DNA from 3 places in the Paenarthrobacter sp. NPDC089307 genome. Region 1 is predicted to be linked to each of the others. Evidence: riboswitches for the same ligand, from Rfam matches in the RefSeq annotation. Region 1 holds a riboswitch; each other region holds the start of a gene.

Region 1 (7,540 bases):
GATTTCCGGGTCCTTGGGCGCACCGGAAGCCGTTGATTCGCCCTGCACAATGCGCTCGATCGAGCCGAGGATCTTGTCTCTGATCGAATCGTTGAAGGTCCGGACGCTGAGGCCCAGCGTGGCTGTTTCCGGGATGATGTTGTTTTTCGATCCTGAGTGGATCTGCCCCACAGTCACCACGGCCGAGTCACTGGCCGCGAGCTCGCGGGACACGATGCCCTGCAGGCGCACGGTGGCGGCTGCAGCCATCAGGACCGGATCAACCGTGGTTTCCGGGCGTGATCCGTGTCCGCCGCGTCCGTGCAAAGTGATGTTGAGGGAGTCAGCCGAAGCCATGGTGACGCCGGCCCGTATGCCGAACCAGCCGGCGGGGAAGGGCGCAACATGCTGCCCGAGGACCACATCCGGCTTGGGCACTACGTCGTAGAGGCCATCGGCGACCATTGCGTTCGCTCCGCCGCCCCACTCTTCGGCAGGCTGGAAAACGGCGATCAGGGTGCCGTGCCACTGGTCACGCTGCGCGGCCAGTGACTCCGCCGCGCCCACCAGGCAACTGACATGGACGTCATGTCCGCAGGCGTGCATGACGGGCACGTCGTTGCCTTCATGGTCGACGCCGACGGCGGTACTTGCGTAGTCCAGTCCGGTGGACTCCTTGACGGGCAGGCCGTCCATGTCAGCCCGGAGCATCACCACGGGTCCGGGTCCGTTCTCGAGAACGCCCACCACTCCGGTCTTGCCGATGCTGCGGTGAACGGTGAATCCGAGGCTTTCCAGGTGCCCGGCGGCGATTCCGGCCGTCCTGGTCTCCTGGAAGGACAACTCGGGGTTGGCGTGCAGGTCTTTGTAAAGCTCTTCGAGGTCAATGGTCATGGGTTTACCCTCTTCGTTCGACGCCTTTGGTCTGGCCAGTGTATCCATGGGGCATGTGTGAAAACTGGACAGTCACGGCACACTTGATGGCATGACGAAATCCGAACCAGTCACCACGCAGCAGTCCACGGTCGAAGACTGGACAAAGGCCCTGGCCGAGTCCAGCGGTTCGCCCGGGGGTGGCGCCGGGACGGGTGTCATGCTCTCCATAGCCGCTGCTTTGACGTCCATGGTGGCCGGTTACACAGAGCCCGATGATGACCAGCGGGACGAACTTTCCGGCATTCATGCCCGGGCCCACCAGTTGAGGAAAGACGCCCTAAAGCTCGCGGATGACGACGCCTCTGCTTCCAACGCTTTTGGGGCTGCCTTCCGGCTGGATCCAGGAACGGAACGTGAAGAAGCCATCCATCGGGCTTCCGTGGACGCAGCCAAAGCCTCAGCCGTGCTTGGTGAGCGGGCCATCGACGCCATCGAGGACCTTGGCTGGCTTGCTTCCCATGGAAATCCGGCCCTCATTGCCGACGTCGTGGTTGGTTTTGGCGCGCTGCGGGCCGCCATAGCCGGGGCCCGGACCAACGTGAGCTTCGACCTCGCATCCCTGACCTCCGCGGGAACTCCGCTTGAGGAGGTCAGGGAGCAGCATCCGGGCCTGTGGACCACGGTCAGCCGGCTCAGCGACGCGCTGGAGCGAATCGACCAGCTGACTGCCGGCGTCGACAATATGGCCGCGCCAACCGAAGCGGTGTAGCCGGCTTCGCCGTGTACTCCTCTACTTTGCCTTGGGCACCTTGCGGAGTACGACGGCGGCCATCACTGCCGCTCCGGCCATCAGTACCAGCCCAATCGCCGCAGTGATGTGGACGCCGGAGTCGAAGGCAACCCGGGCGGCGGCGGTCAGTGCTTCGGAGAGCTGGGCAGGAAGGCCCGAGGCTGCGTCCACGGCACCAGCCAGTGTCTCCCCGGACTTCCTGGCGGCTTCGGTGGGGACGCCCTCGGGAATGACGAGGTTGTGCTGGTAGGACGCTGTGAGGATCGAGCCGAGCACCGCCGTCCCCAGGAGCGAACCGAGTTCGTAGCCGGTTTCGGAAATGGCCGAGGCAGCTCCGGACTTGTCTGCCGGCACGGAAGCCAGGATGAGGTCGTTGGAGATGGTTTCCGCCGCACCGACACCCACCGCGAGCACTGTGAGGGCCGACAAGAGGAATACCGGTCCGGTTCCATGGTCGCCCATGACTGCAACCAGATAGCCGATGGCACTTAGCGTCAATCCGCCGGCCACCACGAATCCAGGCCGCACGCGCTTGACCAGGGGCACCACCAGCAAGCCGGCGATGACCGTGGCCAGGAGTGCCGGAATCATGGCGATGCCGGCTTCCATGGGGGACTGCCCTTCAACCAGCTGCAGGTGCTGGGCAAAGAAGTAGATGAAGCCCGTCATGGAGAACAAGGACAAGACGTTTGCCACGATTGCCGTGCTGAACACCTTGTTCTTGAACAGGGAAACGTCCAGCATGGGGCTTTCGATCCTCTGCTGACGGCGGACGAACACAATGCCCATCACCAGGCCGAAGCCCATGAAGGCAGCTGCGGATGCACCGAAGCCGTGGACCGCGAATTCCTTGATGCCGTAGACGAACGGAGCCATGGTGACCACGGACAGTACAATGCTGGGCACGTCCACCCGGCCGGGGTTGGCGTCCTTGGATTCGGGAATCAGTACCCGGCCAAAGGCCAGCAGGGGCAGGAGCAGGAACGCTGCCACCAGGAACACGGCGCCCCACCAGAAGTGCTCTACGAGCCAGCCGCCGAAGATGGGGCCCAGGGCAGCGCCGCCGGAGAAGCCTGCGGCCCATACCGCGATGGCCAGGCGGCGGCGGTTGGGATCGGTAAAGATGTTCCGGATCAAGGACAACGTTGACGGCATCAGCATGGCACCGAAGACGCCGAGTGCGGCGCGGCCGGCGATAAGCCATTCCGCCGACGGCGCGAACGCCGTAGCAGCCGAAACCGCCGCGAAGCCTGTGCTGCCGATCAGGAGCAACCGGCGTCGTCCGATCCTGTCACCGAGGTTGCCCATGGAAACCAGCAGCGCGGCGAGCACCAGCGGGTAGGCGTCAACGATCCAGAGCAGCTGGATACCGCCCACGTCCAGGGAGCGGGCGATCTCGGGCAGGGCAAAGGTGAGCGCGGTGTTGTCGACGGCCACCAGCAGTACCGGGAACATCAGGAGCGCCAGGGCCGTCCAGTCGCGCCACGGTGCTGCCTGACCCAAGGAGGGGCGGGCGGAACGGGGTGCTTGTGTTGAGGACGGCGATAACATGCAACTTACTGTACCGTCTGGACGGTACAGTTACAAATTCAAACCCCCCAAGTCTTTAGGGAATGATGTACACATGCCACGAAAACCAGTTGCCCGGGACGCCGTCCTGGATGCCTTCGAAGCCCTCCTTATTGAGGTGGGGGAGCGTGCGGCCACGCTTGACGCCGTAGCGAAACGGGCAGGAGTCTCCAAAGGAGGGCTGCTGTATCACTTTCCCAACAAGGAATCGCTGATCAGCGCCCTGCTGGAACGCTTGGATGAGTTGGCCCAGGCGGACATAGAAAAGATGAAGACTGCGCCCGATGGCAGCGCTGCTTACTTCATTCGGACCTCCTTGTGGGCCGATACCCCCATGGACCGGGCCTTCGTGGCCGCCACCAGGCTGGCTGAAGTAGCGCATGAGGAAACCCGACGCAGGTTTGCCGGCATCCAGCAACAGTGGCTGGACGTACTGGCCCAGGACGTGGGCCCGGAGATCGCCAAAGCCGTCAGCTACATGGGCGATGGCCTGTACTTCAACGCGATGTTTGAGGGCGGCCAGGGCGTCGGCACGGCAGCGCGGGAGGCCGACGTCGAGATCCTTCTGGGCGTCCTGGACCGTCTCCGCAAGTGAGGCTTTATCCATTTGCCGCAGCGGCCCGCACGTAGGACAATTAACGCTTGTGGCGTGCCCAACAACGCGCCCAAGTACAACTGAACATGCCTTCGATCTGCGGCGGGAGAGTCCTGCAGGCACGTGATGCAGGCGCCGTAGGAGCAAACCCTCCCCAGGAATCTCTCAGGCCCACGCACCGCCGCGGCGAGGCAACTCTGGAAAGCAGCAGGCACTCCGCCCAACCGGGTGAAGGGGCGCTGTGCTCACCGACGGTGCAAGCGATTTGTCGTGCAGACAACGCGCGGAAACTCTCAGGTCCAATACAGAGCGGGGAGGAACCCGAGCCGCTGTGGCGTACCCAAACGCCGCCCAAGTATTGGAGTTCCTTCGTGACGGTTAGTTCTGCCTCCACCACCTTCGTCGATCGGCATATCGGCGCACGCCGCCAGGCCGACATTGACACCATGCTCAAGTCTGTCGGCTACGACACCGTTGACTCGCTGGTCGACACCGCCGTTCCGAACGATATCCGGCAGGACGTTGCCCTGACCCTGCAGGACGCCCTTTCGGAGGTTGAGGTCCTCGCAGAGCTTCGCAAGCTCGCTTCCAAAAACAAGACGGCCGTACAGATGATCGGCCAGGGCTACTTCGACACGATCACCCCGCCGGTCATCCGCCGAAACATCCTCGAATCCCCGGCCTGGTACACCGCGTACACGCCGTACCAGCCGGAAATCTCGCAGGGCCGCCTCGAGGCCCTCCTGAACTTCCAGACCATGGTCCAGGACCTCGTCGGCCTGCCGATTGCCAACGCTTCCCTGCTGGATGAAGCCACTGCTGTAGCCGAGGCCGTGCTGATGATGCGCAGGGCGAATAAGAACAAGTCCGCCCAGGACGGCAAGACCGTCCTCGACGCCGACTGCCTCCCGCAGACCATCGCCATCGTGAAGGGCCGCGCCGAGGCACTCGGCTTCGAGGTTGAGGTCGCGGACCTGTCCCTCGGCCTTCCGGAAGGTGCCATCAACGGCGTCGTCCTCCAGCAGCCCGGCGTGTCCGGCCACGTGTTCGACCACTCTGCGGTCATCGCCGACGCCAAGGAACGCGGCGCGCTGGTCACCGTTGCTGCCGACCTCCTGTCGCTGACGCTCATCACCCCTCCCGGCGAGCAGGGTGCCGACATCGCAGTCGGTTCCGCGCAGCGCTTGGGCGTCCCGCTGTTCTTCGGCGGCCCGCACGCCGCCTACATGGCAGTCCAAAAGGGCCTCGAGCGTTCCATGCCGGGCCGCTTGGTGGGCGTTTCCAAGGACGACGCCGGTGTCCCCGCCTACCGCTTGGCGCTGCAGACCCGCGAGCAGCACATCCGCCGCGAGAAGGCCACATCCAACATCTGTACTGCGCAAGCGTTGCTCGCCATCGTTGCCTCGATGTACGCGGTCTACCACGGTCCCGAGGGCCTGAAGGCAATCGCCGAGACCGCCCACAGCCACGCCCGCACCCTCGCCGCTTCCCTGAAGGCTGCCGGCGTCGAGGTCCTGCATGGCTCGTTCTTCGACACCATCACGGTGCGCGTGCCCGGCGAGGCCGCCTCTCTTGTGGCTGCGGCCGAAGCGCGCGGCATCAACCTGCGCGGCATCGACGCTGATTTGGTGGGCATTTCCGTTGACGAGACGACGACGGCGGCGGTAATCGCCGAGGTTGCCTCGGTGTTCGGTGCCACCGTGGTTGACTCCGTTGAGGGCTTTGCTCTCGAAGGTTCCGTTGAGCGCACCAGTGAATTCATGCAGCACCCGGTGTTCAACACGCACCGCTCCGAGACCCAGCTCCTGCGCTACATCCGCAAGCTCTCGGACCGGGACCTCGCACTGGACCGCACCATGATCCCGCTGGGCTCCTGCACCATGAAGCTCAATGCCACTGCAGAGATGGAAGCCATCTCCTGGCCGGAGTTCGCTTCTATCCACCCGTTCGCTCCGGATTCCCAGACCGAGGGCTGGCGTGAACTCATCAGCGACCTCGAAGCCCAGCTGACCGAAATCACAGGCTACGACCAGGTCTCCATCCAGCCCAACGCCGGTTCCCAGGGCGAGCTCGCCGGTTTGCTCGCGATCCGCGGCTACCACCTCTCCAACGGCGATGACCAGCGCAACGTTTGCCTGATCCCGGCATCCGCGCACGGCACCAACGCTGCCTCGGCTGTGCTGGCCGGCATGAAGGTTGTTGTTGTGGCCACTGCACCTGATGGCACCATCGACCACGTTGACCTGAAGGCCAAGATCGAAGCCCACCGCGACGCACTCTCGGCCATCATGATCACCTACCCGTCCACGCACGGTGTCTACGATGCCGACGTTCGCGAAGTGTGCGACGCCATCCACGAGGCCGGTGGCCAGGTGTACATCGACGGCGCCAACCTCAACGCACTGGTCGGCCTGGCCCAGCCGGGCAAGTTCGGCGGCGACGTCTCGCACCTGAACCTGCACAAGACCTTCTGCATCCCGCACGGCGGTGGCGGACCCGGTGTTGGCCCGGTTGCTGCCAAGGCACACCTGGCACCGTTCATGCCCGGCGACGCAGCATCCTGGACCGAAGGCAACGACGTCCCGATCTCGGCATCGCGTTTCGGTTCCGCCGGTGTCCTTCCGATCTCCTGGGCCTACGTGAAGCTCATGGGCGGCAAGGGCCTCACCGAAGCCACCAAGTCCGCGTTGCTTGCTGCGAACTACATCGCATCCCGCCTCAACGACCACTTCCCGGTCCTGTACACGGGCGAAGGCGGACTCGTGGCCCACGAGTGCATCCTGGACCTGCGTGAACTGACGGCCAAGACCGGCGTCACGGCCGAGGACGTTGCCAAGCGCCTCATCGACTTCGGCTTCCACGCACCCACGCTGGCGTTCCCGGTGGCGGGCACGCTCATGGTGGAGCCCACGGAATCCGAGGACCTCGTGGAGATCGACCGCTTCATCGAGGCCATGATCACCATCCGCAAGGAAATCGACCAGGTTTCCGCCGGCGACTTCTCCGTGCAGGACTCCCCGCTCCGCCGCGCGCCCCACACGGCTGCCGCCGTCGTAAGTTCTGACTGGGACCGTGCGTACCCGCGCGAGCAGGCCGCCTTCCCGGTCCACCACCTCAAGCAGGACAAGTACTTCCCGCCGGTGGGCCGCATCGATGGCGCAGCTGGAGACCGCAACCTGGTTTGCTCCTGCCCTCCGATCGAAGACTTCGAAAACTAAGGGGTTCCTGCAATGACTGAGAACTACACCGCACTTTACGAAGAGCACAAGAAGCTCGGCGCGTCCTTCACCGATTTCGGGGGCTGGCAGATGCCGCTCAAGTACTCCTCCGAATTGGCCGAGCACCACGCAGTCCGCAAGTCCGCAGGCCTGTTCGACCTCTCCCACATGGGCGAAGTCTGGGTTACCGGTCCGCAGGCAGCAGAGTTCCTCGACTACGCGTTGGTGGGCAGGATTTCCGCCATGGCGGAGGGCAAAGCGAAGTACTCGCTGATCTGCCAGGAAGACGGCGGCATCATCGATGACCTCATCACGTACCGGCGCGGCGCGGACAAGTTCCTCGTGGTGCCGAACGCGGGAAATGCTGCGGTTGTGGCCGAGGCTTTGAAGGAGCGCGCCGCTGGCTTTGACGTCGTTGTTGAAGATGCCTCCGCGTCCACTTCCCTCATCGCTGTCCAGGGGCCGCTGGCCGAAGCCATCCTCCTGCGGCTTGTGCCCGCGGAACAGCACGCG
Region 2 (7,540 bases), on a different contig from region 1:
ACAGCAAACTTCATCCCGTTCGTGTGCCGCGGCAACACCGTCAACGGATGCAACACCATATCCTCCACCGCATACGGCAACTCCACTCCCCCACCCGAAGCACCCGCCAGGTTCAACACACCCGTCTCCGCGATCGACGCAAGCCGCTCCTCCACCTCATCCGGCAGGATCAACTCAGGTTCATAGCCCTCGAGACCCAGCAGCGTCGCGGTGAACGTGCCGTGGCCCTTGCCCGTCGCAGCCAAGGACCCATACAAATCAACCCGCAACGACGCCACGGCAGGCAGCACGCCGGATTCACGCAGTTCCCGGGCAAACACCGCACCAGCCCGCATCGGCCCCACCGTGTGCGAACTCGACGGGCCAATACCAACGGAAAACAGATCGAAAACACCAACAGCCATAGCCGGGGATCCCTTTCAGGGAGGAGTGAAGAACAAACAAAAAGGTGGGGCCGGACCAAATCCCGAGCCAAGGCGGCCCGGCCCCGGGGGTCCCAGTGCGGACCCCAGCCCGGTGTTGACGTGCGGCATTCGTTCCCAGCAAATGCCGCACCCGGGAGATCAATGTGGGCCACCGCCGCCTGTCGGGGCCCGCGTCCTCTGCGGCCTCGGTCGCAGTTGCACCCGCTGAGCGGATGCGATGCTCCCTTAGACGGCCGCTGCCGGACCCCGCCCCCAAATAGGCCGCTTCGAACCAGCCCCGATTCGGGGGTTCGCTGCGGAGTGTGCCGTGTGCACCGCACACTCCGCAGCTAGCCCACGAATCGGATGTGAGGCCTTAACCCAAGTTGGGAACTCCGGGGTAGAGCGGGTGCGCCTCAGCCAGGGCCTCAACCCGGTGACGCAACCCGGAAAGGTCCGCGTCGGCGTCGGCGATCAATGCTTCGGCGATGATGTCCGCAACCTCGCGGAAGGCTGCTTCGCCAAACCCGCGCGTTGCCAGCGCCGGCGTGCCGATCCGCAGGCCCGAGGTGACCATGGGCGGCCGGGGGTCGAAGGGGACGGCGTTGCGGTTGACGGTGATGTCGATTGCCGCGAGACGGTCTTCGGCTTGCTGGCCGTCGAGCTCACAGTTGCGCAGGTCAACCAGGACCAAGTGGACGTCCGTTCCGCCGGAAACCACGGAGATCCCCTTGGCTGCGACGTCGGGCTGGACCAAGCGCTCGGCGAGAATACGCGAGCCTGCCAGTACGCGCGACTGGCGCTCCCGGAACTCTTCGGAAGCTGCGATCTTGAATGCCACGGCCTTGCCGGCGATCACGTGCTCCAGCGGTCCACCCTGCTGCCCCGGGAACACGGCCGAGTTGATCTTCTTGGCGATGTCGGCGTCGTTGGAGAGGATGATTCCGCCGCGCGGACCGGCGAGGGTCTTGTGCGTCGTTGAGGTGGTGACGTGGGCGTGCGGGACCGGAGAGGGGTGCAATCCTGCAGCCACCAGTCCGGCGAAGTGTGCCATGTCCACCATCAGGTAGGCACCCACGGAGTCGGCGATCCGGCGGAACTCGGCGAAGTCCAACTGCCGCGCGTAAGCGGACCAGCCAGCCACGATGAGTGCCGGCTTGTGCTCCTGCGCAAGGCGCCCAACCTCGACCATGTCCACCGTGTGGGTGTCCTCGCGGACGCCGTAGGGCACCACGTTGTAGAGCTTGCCGGAGAAGTTGATCCGCATGCCGTGCGTGAGGTGACCGCCGTGGGCCAGGTTGAGGCCCATGATGGTGTCGCCGGGCTTGATCAGCGCGTGCATCACGGAGGCGTTTGCCTGCGCACCGGAGTGCGGCTGGACGTTCGCGTACTCGGCCCCGAACAGGGACTTGATCCGGTCGATGGCGAGCTGCTCGATCACGTCCACGTGCTCGCAACCACCGTAGTAGCGCTTGCCGGGGTAGCCTTCGGCGTACTTGTTGGTCAGCACCGAACCCTGTGCCTGCATCACGGCAACGGCGGTGTGGTTCTCGGATGCGATCATTTCCAGGCCGTCGCGCTGGCGGCCGAGTTCGTCGTCGATCTTCGCGGCGATCTCGGGGTCCAGCTCGGAGAGCTGGGCGTCCAACGACGGCGATACGACCTGTTCGAATTCAGTCACGGATACCGGGTTCACAGTTCGCCTCCGTTGGCTGCCGCGTACTCTTCGGCCGACATGAGGGGCCCTTCTTCCGTGGCGGCCACCTTGAACAGCCAGCCTGCGCCGTAGGGGTCGGTGTTGATGAGGGCGGGATCTCCGACTACGGCGTCGTTGATCTCGGTCACCTCACCGGTCACGGGCGAGTAGAGGTCGGAGACGGACTTGGTGGATTCCACCTCGCCGCAGGTCTCCCCGGCGGTCACTGTGGAACCGACCTCGGGCAGGTCCACATACACGATGTCACCCAAGGCGTCGGCGGCCACGGCGGAGATGCCAATCCCCACAGGCCCACCTCCATCGGCAGCCACCCATTCATGCTCGGCCGAGTACTTCAGTTCAGCAACTACTTTGCTCATTCCAATTCCTATCTCTCGTGGAGTTTTCGTACAGCTGATGCCCTTAAGAGGGCCTTTTAAGCGCGTTATGTGTACAAAAACTCGCTACTTTTGGCGCTTGTAGAACGGCAGCGGCACAACTTCGAACGGTTCGGCCTTACCGCGGAGGTCGACGTCAACGATCGTGCCCGGCTCTGAATGCTCGACGTCGACATACGCCAGGGCGACCGGGTAACCGAGCGTCGGGCTCGGCTGCCCCGAGGTCACCTCGCCGATCAGGGAACCGTCCTTGAGGACCGAGTAGTGCCCACGGGCCGCGCGACGTCCGGCGCCTTTGAGTCCCACCAGTTTCTGCCCGATCGTGGAACCAACACCGGCGGCTTTGATCGCGGCGAGTGCTTCCTTGCCAACAAAGTCGCCCTCCTTGGACAACGCCACCACGGGACCGAGCCCGGCTGCGTAGGCGTTCACGTGGCGGGAGAGCTCGTTGCCGTAGAGGGGCATGCCCGCTTCGAGGCGCAGGGAGTCGCGGGCTGCGAGGCCTGCGGGGATGAGGCCGTGGCCCTCGCCTGCTTCGAGTAGCGCTTCCCACAGACCCGGAGCGTCGACGTTCGGGATGTAAATCTCGAAGCCGTCCTCCCCGGTGTACCCGGTGCGGGCCACCAGCAGGTCTTGGGTACCGCCGTCGGAAATCAACGGGATCTCAACCGCGGCGTAGTACTTCAGCTCGGTGACCAGGGAGTGCTGCTCCGCGGGCACCAAGGTCAGCAGGATCGCCTCGGCGTTCGGTCCCTGTACGGCGATCAGGGAGGTCTCGGCGGAGGCGTCCTCAACAACAACGTCGAAACCGGCCGCACGCTCCTTCAAGGCCGCCGCCACAACCGCAGCGTTGCCCGCATTCGGAACCACGAGGAACTTATCCGCTGCGCGGCGGTACGTGATGAGATCGTCGATGATGCCGCCGTCGGCGTTGCAGATCAGCGAGTACTTCGCCTTTCCAACCGCAATCGCGGACAACTTGCCCACCAGTGCGTAGTCCAGGAACGCTGCGGCATGGGGACCGGTGACCCAGACTTCGCCCATGTGGGAGAGGTCGAACAGGCCCGCCGCGTTGCGGACGGCGTGGTGCTCGGCGAGTTCGGACTCGTATTTAAGGGGCATCTGCCAGCCGCCGAAGTCCGTGAAGGACGCGCCGGCCTTTTTGTGTTGCTCGTAAAGAGCTGTGTAGTTCTCAGACATCTCAGGATCCTTTAGTTCTCAAAGTCTTCGAGGGGAGGGCAGGAGCACACAAGGTTCCGGTCGCCTGCCGCGCCGTCAATGCGGCCAACCGGCGGGAAGTACTTGTCCTGCTTGAGGTGGTGGACCGGGAAGGCGGCCTGCTCACGGGGGTAGTCGCGGTCCCAGTCGGAACTGACGACGGCGGCAGCCGTGTGCGGCGCGTTGCGCAGCGGCGACTTCTCAACAGTGAAGTCCCCGCTGGCTACCTGCTCGATCTCGCCACGGATGGTGATCATGGCTTCGATGAAGCGATCGATTTCGGCCAGGTCTTCGGATTCCGTGGGTTCCACCATGAGCGTGCCGGCAACCGGGAACGCCAGCGTGGGGGCGTGGAAGCCGAAATCGATCAGGCGCTTGGCAACGTCTTCAGCCGTGACACCCGTGCGGACCGTGAGCTCGCGGAGGTCCAGGATGCATTCGTGCGCCACGAGTCCGCCTTCGCCCGTGTACAGGACCGGGAAGTGCTCATCCAGGCGGGAGGCTACGTAGTTCGCGGCCAGCAAGGCAGACTTGGTCGCCTCGGTGAGCCCTTCGCCGCCCATGAGCTTCACGTAAGCCCAGGAAATCGGCAGCACACCGGCGGAACCGAAGCGGGAAGCCGAAATGGCAACGCCACCTTCGGAAGAAGCGTTGTTTGCATCCCCCGGCATGAACGGAGCCAGGTGGGCCTTCGCAGCGACCGGGCCAACGCCCGGACCGCCGCCACCGTGCGGAATGCAGAAGGTCTTGTGCAGGTTCAGGTGCGAGACGTCGCCGCCGAACTTGCCCGGCTGGGCCAGGCCAACCAGCGCATTGAGGTTGGCGCCATCCACGTACACCTGGCCGCCGGCCTCGTGCACCGCATCGCACACCTCGCGGACGTCAGCGTCGTACACACCGTGCGTGGACGGGTAGGTGATCATGATGCAGGAGAGCAGGTCCCTGTTGGCCTCGATTTTGGCCTTGAGATCATCGTGGTCGATGGTGCCGTCGGATGCCGTGGCCACAACAACAACCTTCATGCCGGCCAGCACGGCCGAGGCAGCGTTGGTGCCGTGTGCCGAAGCCGGGATCAGGCAGACGGTGCGCTGCTGGTCTCCACGGGAGTGGTGGTAGCCACGGATCGCGAGCAAGCCGGCAAGCTCTCCCTGGGAACCGGCGTTGGGCTGGATGGAAACTTGGTCGTAGCCCGTGATCTCGGTCAGGTCAGCTTCCAAACCGGAAATCAGCTCACGCCAGCCAGCCGTCTGGTGGTCCGGAGCGAACGGGTGGATCGAAGCGAACTCCGGCCAGGAGATGGCCTCCATCTCCGCCGTGGCGTTGAGCTTCATGGTGCACGAACCCAGCGGGATCATGGTGCGGTCCAGTGCGAGGTCCCGGTCGGACAGCTTGCGGATATAGCGCAACAGCTGCGTCTCGGAACGGTGCGTGTTGAACACCGGGTGCTGCAGGAAATCGGAGGTGCGGATTACGTCGGAAGCCAACTCGAACCCGGCCGCCTCCCCTACCGGACCGGCACCAAAGGCGACGGCAACCGCGGAGAGGACCTCCGGCGTCGTGGTTTCATCAACTGAAACGCCAACCGTGTCTGCGTCGACGTAGCGAAGGTTGATGCCGCGTGCTTCGGCCGCGGAGATGACCTTGTCGGCCTTGCCGGGGACGCGGACGGTGAGCGTGTCGAAGAAGGACCCGGACACAAGTTCGCGGCCCGCCTTCTGCAACGCGGTGGCCAGGACACGGGCGTGACCGTGGACGGTTTCGGCGATCGCCTTCAGGCCTTCGGGACCGTGGTAAACGGCGTACATCGACGCCACGATCGCGAGCAAAGCCTGGGCCGTGCAGATGTTGGACGTGGCCTTTTCGCGGCGGATGTGCTGCTCGCGGGTCTGGAGCGCCAAGCGGTACGCCGGAACGCCGGCGTTGTCCTTGGAAACGCCGACGATGCGGCCCGGGAGCGTGCGCTCCATGCCTTCGCGCACGGCCATGTAAGCGGCGTGAGGGCCACCGAAGAACAGCGGAACACCGAAACGCTGCGCGGTTCCGACGGCGATATCCGCGCCTTGCTCGCCCGGGGGCGTGATGAGCGTGAGTGCCAGCAGATCGGCTGCGACTGTGACCAAGGCACCGCGCTCCTTCGCTGCAGCGATCACGGGAGCGTGGTTAAAGACCCGGCCCGAAACGCCGGGTTGCTGCAGGACGATACCGTTGATGTCGCCGTCGGGCAGTCCGGCCGAAAGGTCGGCGACCAGAACCTCGAAGCCGAGTGCCTCGGCGCGGCCCCGCACAATGGCGATGGTCTGCGGGAGGAGGTCCGCGTCCAGGACAGTCTTGCCGTCTTTGGCAGTCTTGTTCTTATTGGCCCTGCGCATCAGGAGCACGGCCTCGGCCACAGCGGTGGCTTCATCCAGCAACGAGGCGTTGGCTACGGGCAGGCCAGTGAGGTCCTGCACCATGGTCTGGAAGTTGAGCAGCGCTTCGAGGCGGCCCTGGGAAATTTCGGGCTGGTACGGCGTGTAGGCCGTGTACCAGGCCGGAGCTTCAAGGATGTTGCGGCGGATGACCGGCGGGGTGACGGTGTCGTAGTAGCCCTGGCCGATCATCTGGACAGCGGTCTTGTTCTTCGAGGCCAGCTTGCGCAGCTCGGTAAGGACCTGGGTCTCGCTCAGCGCCGCCGAAAGGGTCAGCGGCGAGGACTGGCGGATGGAATCGGGGACGGCTACGTCCACCAGGCCGTCGACAGAGTCGTAGCCGATGGCCTTGAGCATGGTGTCAACATCGGCCTGGCGCCGGGCGCCGATGTGCCGGTCCGCGAAAGCGGTGGGGGTTGATTGAACAGTCAAGAGGAACTCCATGATTCAGGCGCCCAGTGAGCGCCACGATGATGTGGTGTTCCTCCCCGCTCTGTATTGGACCTGAGAGATTCCGCAGGAATGGTTGCCTGCTTGCACCGTCGGTGAGCCCGGTTACCCGGGCTGCTTTCCAGAGTTGCCTAACCGCGGCGGTACATGGGCCTGAGAGATTCCTGGGGAGGATTTGCTCCTACGGCGCCTGACTGGATGTACCGGCAGGACTCTCCCGCCGCAGATCAAAAGCGTTGCGCCACCTCAGTGACACGCTTCACACCATAGCGGGTAGTTTCGAAAAAGCGCAAGCAAGGCAGGGCTACTGATGCATCGCCTCATGGATTTGGAGCGCGAACCACAACTGCGCCACCGTGGACGTCTCGCCCATGTCCAGGCCCGTCAATTCACCGATTTTCCGCATCCTGTAGATGATTGTTTGCCGGTGCGCGAACAGGGCAGCGGCTGTCTTTTGCCAGGACCGCTGGGAGTCCAGGTAGGTCCTCAACGTGACCAAGAGATCTCCGTCCTGGCTTTGCTCGTAATCGAAAATCGGACCCAAAAGACGCCGGACCAACGCCGTTCCTTCCTCGAAGCCGGTCAGTCCGAGCCACGATGGGCCTTGGGCGTAACGTGCCAGCCGCAGCTTGTTAGCGCGAGCAGATCCTAGCGCCCAGAGGGACTCCTGGAGGGCCCTTTGGATACTGGCAACAGCACCCACCGCGCTGATTCCGATCACGGCATCCGGACCCGCGCAATGCACCAGGACATCATCAGGCACGTCGGCCGGAACCACCACGTGGAGCCTGTTGTTCCGCTTCAAGGACGCCGACGCAACCCCGTGCCTCCACAGTTCGACGTGGACGTTCGCCAGCCGGTCGCCGTCGGTTGCTGCCTGGGAACCATCCCCGGACATGGTGACCAGCAGGAAATCCTGGGCCGCAATTCCAAAGCCGGACAGCCGGCTCTCCATCTCCGCCACGC
Region 3 (7,540 bases), on a different contig from region 1:
AGGCACAGGCACCCTGGTACTGACCGCCGTCGAAAGTGGAACTGTGGTCAAGGCGCTGGTGAAAATTGCCGACAGCGGGCCTCAACCGCCACAGTGCACCCCGCCCACCAAGCCGTCCAAGTGGTATGACATCGTGGGCTGGCTGCGGTATGCCTTCGCCTGGTTGGAGTACCAGAAGTGCTTGAGGGGCTAAGCACCTCCTCGAGTGACGAATGAAGGCCGGGCCCCTCACGATTTTCCTCGTGAGGGGCCCGGTTTTGTTATGCGGAGTTACTTGTTCGCCGGTTCCGGCTCCCGGACGCGCTCGGCATCGCGCTGCAGCTCCGCCTGGAACGCCGCATAACGGGCCAGGTGTGTTGGACGGCGCCGGATCAAGAACCATGCGACGCCCAGGATGACGAACCATAGGGGCGTGGCAAGCAAAGCAAGCAGGGTGTCAGGCTGGGTGGTCAGCGCCCACAGCACGAAAGCGAAGAACGCGAACACCACCCACACCATCGCCACGCCACCTGGCATCTTGAACGCCGATGCGTCGTGCAGGTGCGGCCTGCGCTTCCGGAAGGCCAGGTAGCTTGCCAGGATGATCGACCAGACGAACACAAAGCAGACCGCGGACACGGTGGTCACCATGTCGAACGCCTTGCCAACGTCCTGGCCGGCATACATCAGTACGACGCCGGACAGCAGCAGGACGCACGAGAGGAACAGTGCGTTGCGGGGTACTTTGCGTCCGGAGAGGGCACCGAACACCTTGGGCGCGTCACCCTCCTGCGCGAGCCCGAACACCATGCGCGAGGTGGAGTAGATGCCCGAGTTGGCCGAGGACATGGCTGACGTCAACACCACCAGGTTCACGATGGTGGCTGCTGCGCCGAGGCCGGCCAGGGAGAACATGGCAATAAAGGGGCTGTGGCCGGCGGCGAACTGGGTCCAGGGCGTGACGGACATGAGGATGATGAGCGCACCCACGTAGAAGAGAAGCACACGGATGGGGATGGAGTTGATGGCCTTGGGGAGGTTCTTCTCCGGGTCCTTGGCTTCAGCGGCGGTGGTGCCCACCAGTTCGATGCCTACGAACGCGAACACCGCGATCTGGAAACCAGCCACGGAGCCCATGGACTCGTTCGGGAAGAAACCGCCGTGGCTCCACAGGTTGGTGAAGCTGGCCGGGCCGGCATCGGACTGGAATCCACTGAAGATCATGAACAGGCCCACGATAATGAGCGCTGCGATGGCCACGATCTTGATGAGTGCGAACCAGAATTCGGTCTCACCGAAGGCTTTGACGGTTGCCAGGTTCAGGAGCAGGAGGATCCCGATGGTGATCAGGCCCGGTACCCACAGGGGAAGGGAGGGCCATAGTTCCTGCGAATATCCGGCGATGGCGATCACATCTGCGATGCCGGTGATGACCCAGCAGAACCAGTAGGTCCAGCCGGTGAAGAACCCGGCCCAGGGGCCCAGGAGGTCTGCTGCGAAGTCGCTGAAGGATTTGTAATTCAGGTTGCTTAGCAGCAGTTCGCCCATGGCCCGCATGACGAAGAACAGCATGAAGCCGATGATCATGTACACGAAGATGACGGATGGGCCGGCCGCGGATATGGTTTTGCCCGAGCCCATGAAGAGGCCGGTGCCAATTGCTCCGCCGATGGCGATGAGCTGGATGTGGCGGTTGCTGAGCTGGCGCTCGAGATGGGGTGATTCGGCGCCAGTGGGAGGATGAATCGTCAAAGGAACTCCGTCGTTCAGGCGGCACAAGGTGCCACATTGATTCGGGTTCCTCCCCGCTCTGTAGGTAGACCTGAGAGTTTCCGCAGGCATGGGCCTGCTTGCACCTTCGGTGAGCCCGGTTGTCGGACTGCTTTCCAGAGTTGCCTAACCGCGGCGGTACATGGGCCTGAGAGATTCCTGGGGAGGGTTTGCTCCTACGGCGCCTGTCGAAATGTACCGGCAGGACTCTCCCGCCGCAGATCATAAGCGTGCACCACCCTATCCGGTGATGCAGCTCACACAGTAACGAAGGCTGGCAGGCCGCGCAACCCCAACGGCCTAGAGGCCCAGGATGCTACGGGCGATCTCGTCAGCATCCCGGAGGGTCCGCTGACCACTGGCATAGGCGGGTCCTGACCGCGGACGGGCCTCCGCTGCGATGGCATTTCCCCACTGCGAGGCGGACAACTGTAGGCCCAGGACATACATGCTTTCTGTGACGGATCCGTTGGCCGCTTTGGGACGGTACGGGTGCGGCTCGACGTCAAGGCCCGTGGTCTGCATCGGCGTCCCCTCCACACTCATCATGATCTTGGTTCGCACCAAGCCATCGGCCATGAGCTGCTCAAGCAGCGGAGAGATGTTGATGCCCACCCTGTTCGCAGGCGACATCGCCTCGATCAGGGTCCGCGCCTCCGCGGGCCCTTCGTGCACCCACGGGGAGGCGGCCCGGAACACCCTGGAGCCACGGTCCACGCTGAACTTGGGGTCCGGTCCAACAAAACTTACGACGCCGGCACGCGCCAGGGCGGCCAGCTGCTCCGAACGCAGCGCGGGAGGGCCGCTGGCCAATCCTTCGACGAACGACTCGAACCAGCCCCGCAACCCTGCCAGCCATGACTCGTCAGTGATGCCGCCGTCAGCCACCACGGTCTTGAGGATGGCCCTGCCGGTGTGGAGCGCACCGATGGCCATTTTCACGGGGTCGGCTTCCCCAAGCGCCGAGCGCCGCGCGTCATCGTCCAGATACGCGGTGACCGCTGCATCCAGTTCACGCCGCGAAGCGAACGTCCGGCCCGCCAGCGGCGACGCCAGCCCGCGAAGGTTCAAACGCCGTGAAGTGACCACGTGTTTTTCAACAAGGACCTCCACATCGCTTTCCCAGTTCGCGGTGGTGTGGGCATGCGGTTGGAGCGCGTCTTCGAGGTCTGCCAGGAACTGCGCCGGGTCCTTGATCGCGGCGGGCTGGGACCGGGACAGCGTTGAATAGTAGGCCCACAACGCATCCCGGTGCAGTAACGGCCAGAGGTCATGGTCAAAGCCGGGCTGGATGCCTGCTGCCCGGAAGCGGTCCACGGCGTCCTCGGTCAGGTAGCGCATGGTGATACTGCGGGGGTAATAGCCGTCCAACCCAGCTTTGGCGCGGTACGGAGTGCCCCTGCGGGAAGCCGCGATGATCCTGGGCTCCCGGCCAGATGCCCGGTACTCCAGCACCCCGGCCCCGGGCGCGCCGGCCTCCACGAACTTGCCTCCGCGGCCCTCGGTCAGCTGGCCCATGACGTCAAAGAAGTTCAAGCCCATGCCGCGGACAAGAACGGGCTCGTTGTCCGGCACTTCGCTCCAGTCAACGTCGGCCGGCGGGGCTGGCGGAAAGTAGAGCAGGCCCAGTTCGTCCGCGGCGCGTTTGAAGGCCTTCTGCTCAGGATTCAGCCGTGACTCGATGTGGCCCAACGCCAGCACCACGGAACCGACGGTGAGCGTCGCGCCGTTGGCGAGTTCGACGTCGAACATCCCGCCTGCCGGACGCGCCGCCACGGCGAGCGTTTCATGGAAGGTGACCTCGACGCCGTCGGGCAGCCGGTCCAGCAGCTCCGCCAGGGTCTGCCGCAAGTAGCGCCCGTAGAGCGCGCGGCTGGGGAAGTCGTGGGAGTCCAGGGTGGCCAGCTCGGCCTTCTCTGCGTCGTTCAGGCCCATGCCATCCCGACGCCGGGCCTCGCGCCACTGATCGAAGGAACCGCCCGCAAGTGGCGCTGCCAACCCGGGCTCCTCCGGTATCAGCGTGGGATAGAACGACTGGGTGTTCATCAGGTACAAGCGCGACTGCTCCGGCTGCCACACATGGCCGGCACCGGCGGGATATGGATCCACGACATGGATGTGCAGGGACCCCCCTGCGCCGTCCGCAACCCAGTTCGCGAGCAACCGCTCAAGGACACTGGTGCCCCGGGGGCCGGCCCCAATAAGGGCAACACGGTTGGTTTGCGATTTAGCCACGTTCAAAGCCTAGCTTCTGAGTGACTTGCTTACGGTCGAACAGTGTTGCTTGGATGGGGCGATGACCACCACAGCAGCTGATCAGTCGCCACTTCCCGAGAATGAGACCGAGCCGGCTTCCGGGCTGGCTTCCTCGCCAGCTTCCGGGCCGCGCCACGCAGCGGAAATCGCGCCTGAACCCACGGACGAGAATGCCTGGCTGGAGGACATCCACGGCGAGGAGCAGTTGGCGTGGGTCCGGGAACAGAACGCCCGCACCGAAGAGTTGCTGGAAGACGCCGACTACGCGGAGGTGGAATCCGGCATCCTGGAAGTCCTGGATTCCACGGACCGGATCGCCATGGTCAACAAACGCGGCGATTTCTACTACAACTTCTGGAAGGACCAGGAGCACCCCAAAGGCCTCTGGCGGCGCACCACATGGGAGAGCTACCTCAGGGACGAGCCCGAGTGGGACGTGCTGCTGGACATTGACGCGCTGGCCGCGGCTGAAGGGGTCGAATGGGTCTTCCACGGGGCCGGATTCCTTCGTCCCGCGGACGGCTCCGAGTACCGCCTGGCCATGGTTTCGCTCTCCCCTGACGGCGGGGACGCTGACCGCCACCGCGAGTTCGACGTCGAATCGCGCACCTTCGTGGACCCGGCGGCGGGCGGCTTCGACATTCCCACCGCCAAGGGCAACATCAGCTGGTTGGATGCCGATACCCTGCTGGTCTCCAGCACGGCGGACGGCCTGCCGGCAACGTCGTCCTCCTACGCACGGACCGGCGTCAAGCTCCGCAGGGGCGGGTCCCTCGCGGACGCTGAACGCATCTTCGAAATTCCTGAAAACCACATGCTGGCCATGGTGGCGCACGACTCCACTCCCGGGTTTGAGCGGACCTTTGCCGTTGACTACATCGACTTCTACAACCGCAGGACCTGGCTGCTGCGCGAGGACTCCCGGGTAGCGATCGACGTACCCACCGACGTCAACATCAGTGTCCACCGCGAATGTTTGCTTTTCCGCCCCCAAGGGGACTGGGAAGTGGCCGGCGTAACGTATCCGGCCGGCTCGCTGCTGGCTGCGGACTTCGAGGACTACCTCGCTGGCTCAGCGGCCATGGTGGTTCTCTTCACCCCTGACGCGCACACGTCCCTGCAGTCATGGAGCTGGACCAAGGACTACCTGCTGCTGAACCTCCTGCGTGACGTCTCCTTCGAAATCCGGGTGTTGGACCCCTCCAATGTGCAGGACGACGGAGCCTGGACGTCCACCGTCCTGGACGCCTGTCCTCCCCTGCATGACGTCAACGCCTATGCCGTGGACGATGAAGACACCTCTGGTTCGGGCGCCGGAAACGACTTCTGGTTGGTTGCCACCGGCTTCACGACGCCCACCACCTTGACCCGGGGAACCCTTGGTGCTGCGCCGTCCGGGGACAAGACCGGCGGTGTGGCGAGTGAGCACGCAGTGGTGAAGCGGTCGCCGTCGTTCTTCAACGACGCCGACTACGAAGTCCAGCAGTACTTCGCGATTTCGGAGGACGGTACCAAGGTTCCCTACTTCCAGGTGGCGTCCAAGGACCTGGTGCTCGACGGCGAGAACCCCACCCAGCTGTCCGGCTACGGCGGATTCGAGGTGTCCCGCACGCCGGCGTACAGCGGGACCATCGGCCGGGCCTGGTTGGAGCGTCGCACCGCGGGCAACGCGTCCGACGACGGGGCTGCCGCGCACTCCCGCGGTGGCGTCTACGTTGTTGCAAATATCCGCGGCGGGGGCGAGTACGGCCCGTCATGGCACCGGGCGGCACTCCAGGAGAAGCGCCACCGCGCCTACGAAGACTTCGCGGCCGTGGCCAGGGACTTGATCTCCCGTGGCGTCACCAGTCGGCATCGGCTGGGCTGCGTGGGGGGTTCCAACGGCGGCCTCCTGGTGGGCAACATGCTGACGCAGTACCCCGAACTCTTCGGTGCGGTGTCCTGTGGCGTGCCCCTCCTGGACATGCGGCGCTACACCAAGCTTTCCGCGGGTTACTCCTGGATTGCCGAATATGGCGACCCCGACGTGCCGGCGCAATGGGACTTCATCCGCACGTTCTCGCCCTACCACCTGCTTCGGGACGGCGTGGAGTACCCGGAAACCTTCATCTGGACCGCCACCTCGGACGATCGCGTAGGGCCGGTGCAGGCCCGGAAGATGGCAGCGCGGATGCAGGCCATGGGGATCCCGAACGTTTGGTTCCACGAAGCATTGGAAGGTGGCCACGCAGGCGCTTCGGACAACCGGCAGGCCGCAGCACTGCAGGCCCGCAGCAACCACTTCCTTTGGCTGTCACTCGCTGGCAGCCACTGACACCCCCGTTTCGATGGTCCGCTGCGCACTGGCCCGGGCGCACGGTCTAAATCGCAGTGATCCATCGAAACGGACACCTGGCTATTGCCTGTTTTGCACTGGACGGCACGTTCTGCGTATCCTTGGTGGGCTAGCAGTAGCGATTGGAGACGTGCCAGAGCGGCCGAATGGGCTTCACTGCTAATGAAGTGTGGGGCACAACTCCACCGGGGGTTCAAATCCCCCCGTCTCCGCGAATTGGTCCCGGTTTTCGAACCGGGACCTTTTGCGTTTTAAGCATGTTGCATCAAGGAGTGGGAGGGGCGACCTAAGGGCGCCTGCGCTCAGGAGCCCTTAGCCCCGGCTGCCGTGCCGCTGACTTCTGCCCCAGCGTGACGGTGCAGCGTCAAACTGTCCACGGTGCTGATCAGCATCAGGACGGCCATGGCAATGAATGCTCCTTTGTATGCCCCCACCCGATCTGTTCCGAACACGTGGGTCGCCTCAAAAAGCCGGAGAAAAAGGGCCCCGACCGCGATTCCGGCAGCAGCCGCCAGCTGAACCAGCGTGGCTGAGATGGCGTTGGCAGAGGGCAGCTGGCCGGGGACGATGTCCGCATATTGCACGGATGCATACGCGGAGAAGCCGATGGAGCGGAAGGCACCGCTGAAGAGCAACAACGCAAAAATCAGGGGCTCGGGTGTTTGGGCGTTGAGGAACGCGCACAAGGCAAACGTCACAGCAGACGCGAAGGAGGCGAAAACAAGCACGGCTTTGAACCCGAAGCGCCGGATGAGCGGCGTAGTGGCGGGCTTGATCGCGATGTTGCCCACGAATACTGCCGCGACCATGACACCGGCTTTGAGGGGATCCCAGCCGAATCCGTCCTGGAACATCAACGGCAGCAGGAACGGCACTGAACTGATGGTCAGCCGGTAAATGAACCCGCCGGTGGAGGTGGCACGGAAGGTCCTGGTCCCAAAGACGCCGAGGTTGAACAGCGGGACCTTGGCTTTCCTCATCCACCAAACTGCCCCCGCGAGGGAGAGCACCCCCGCGGTAACCACCAGCACGGCAAGAAGGTTGGACGCGTGGCCGCCCAGGGTTTCAAGCCCCACGACCAAAGCACCAACACCCAGGGTGGTCAGCAACAGGCCAAACCAATCAAGACGGCGTTGCCCGTCAAACTGGGTGCGCGGAACCAGCCTGAGGGCCACGATGAACGCTGCGAGGCCGAGGGGG

The links. Region 1 has a riboswitch for glycine ahead of gcvP (aminomethyl-transferring glycine dehydrogenase). Riboswitches for the same ligand answer to the same signal wherever they lie in the genome.
Region 2: linked by a shared signal. The riboswitch ahead of gcvP (aminomethyl-transferring glycine dehydrogenase) and the one ahead of gcvP (aminomethyl-transferring glycine dehydrogenase) in region 1 are both predicted to bind glycine.
Region 3: linked by a shared signal. The riboswitch ahead of cycA (D-serine/D-alanine/glycine transporter) and the one ahead of gcvP (aminomethyl-transferring glycine dehydrogenase) in region 1 are both predicted to bind glycine.

What each region holds. Positions count from the first base shown of each region.
Region 1 is NZ_JBFBHE010000002.1:701,170-708,709, reverse strand. It holds gene AB0N72_RS07125 (amidohydrolase) at 1-873, opposite strand, end outside; gene AB0N72_RS07120 (cyclodeaminase/cyclohydrolase family protein) at 965-1,624, shown strand; gene AB0N72_RS07115 (MFS transporter) at 1,646-3,196, opposite strand; gene AB0N72_RS07110 (TetR/AcrR family transcriptional regulator) at 3,270-3,809, shown strand; glycine riboswitch at 3,903-4,000, shown strand; gene gcvP (aminomethyl-transferring glycine dehydrogenase) at 4,181-7,027, shown strand; gene gcvT (glycine cleavage system aminomethyltransferase GcvT) at 7,040-7,540, shown strand, end outside.
Region 2 is NZ_JBFBHE010000003.1:198,287-205,826, forward strand. It holds gene AB0N72_RS08470 (L-serine ammonia-lyase) at 1-404, opposite strand, end outside; gene glyA (serine hydroxymethyltransferase) at 781-2,100, opposite strand; gene gcvH (glycine cleavage system protein GcvH) at 2,097-2,480, opposite strand; gene gcvT (glycine cleavage system aminomethyltransferase GcvT) at 2,565-3,698, opposite strand; gene gcvP (aminomethyl-transferring glycine dehydrogenase) at 3,710-6,556, opposite strand; glycine riboswitch at 6,706-6,804, opposite strand; gene AB0N72_RS08495 (PucR family transcriptional regulator ligand-binding domain-containing protein) at 6,879-7,540, opposite strand, start outside.
Region 3 is NZ_JBFBHE010000005.1:52,893-60,432, forward strand. It holds gene AB0N72_RS13110 (ExeM/NucH family extracellular endonuclease) at 1-193, shown strand, start outside; gene cycA (D-serine/D-alanine/glycine transporter) at 271-1,731, opposite strand; glycine riboswitch at 1,876-1,974, opposite strand; gene AB0N72_RS13120 (FAD/NAD(P)-binding protein) at 2,050-3,984, opposite strand; gene AB0N72_RS13125 (prolyl oligopeptidase family serine peptidase) at 4,046-6,319, shown strand; tRNA gene AB0N72_RS13130 (tRNA-Ser) at 6,465-6,552, shown strand; gene AB0N72_RS13135 (MFS transporter) at 6,643-7,540, opposite strand, start outside.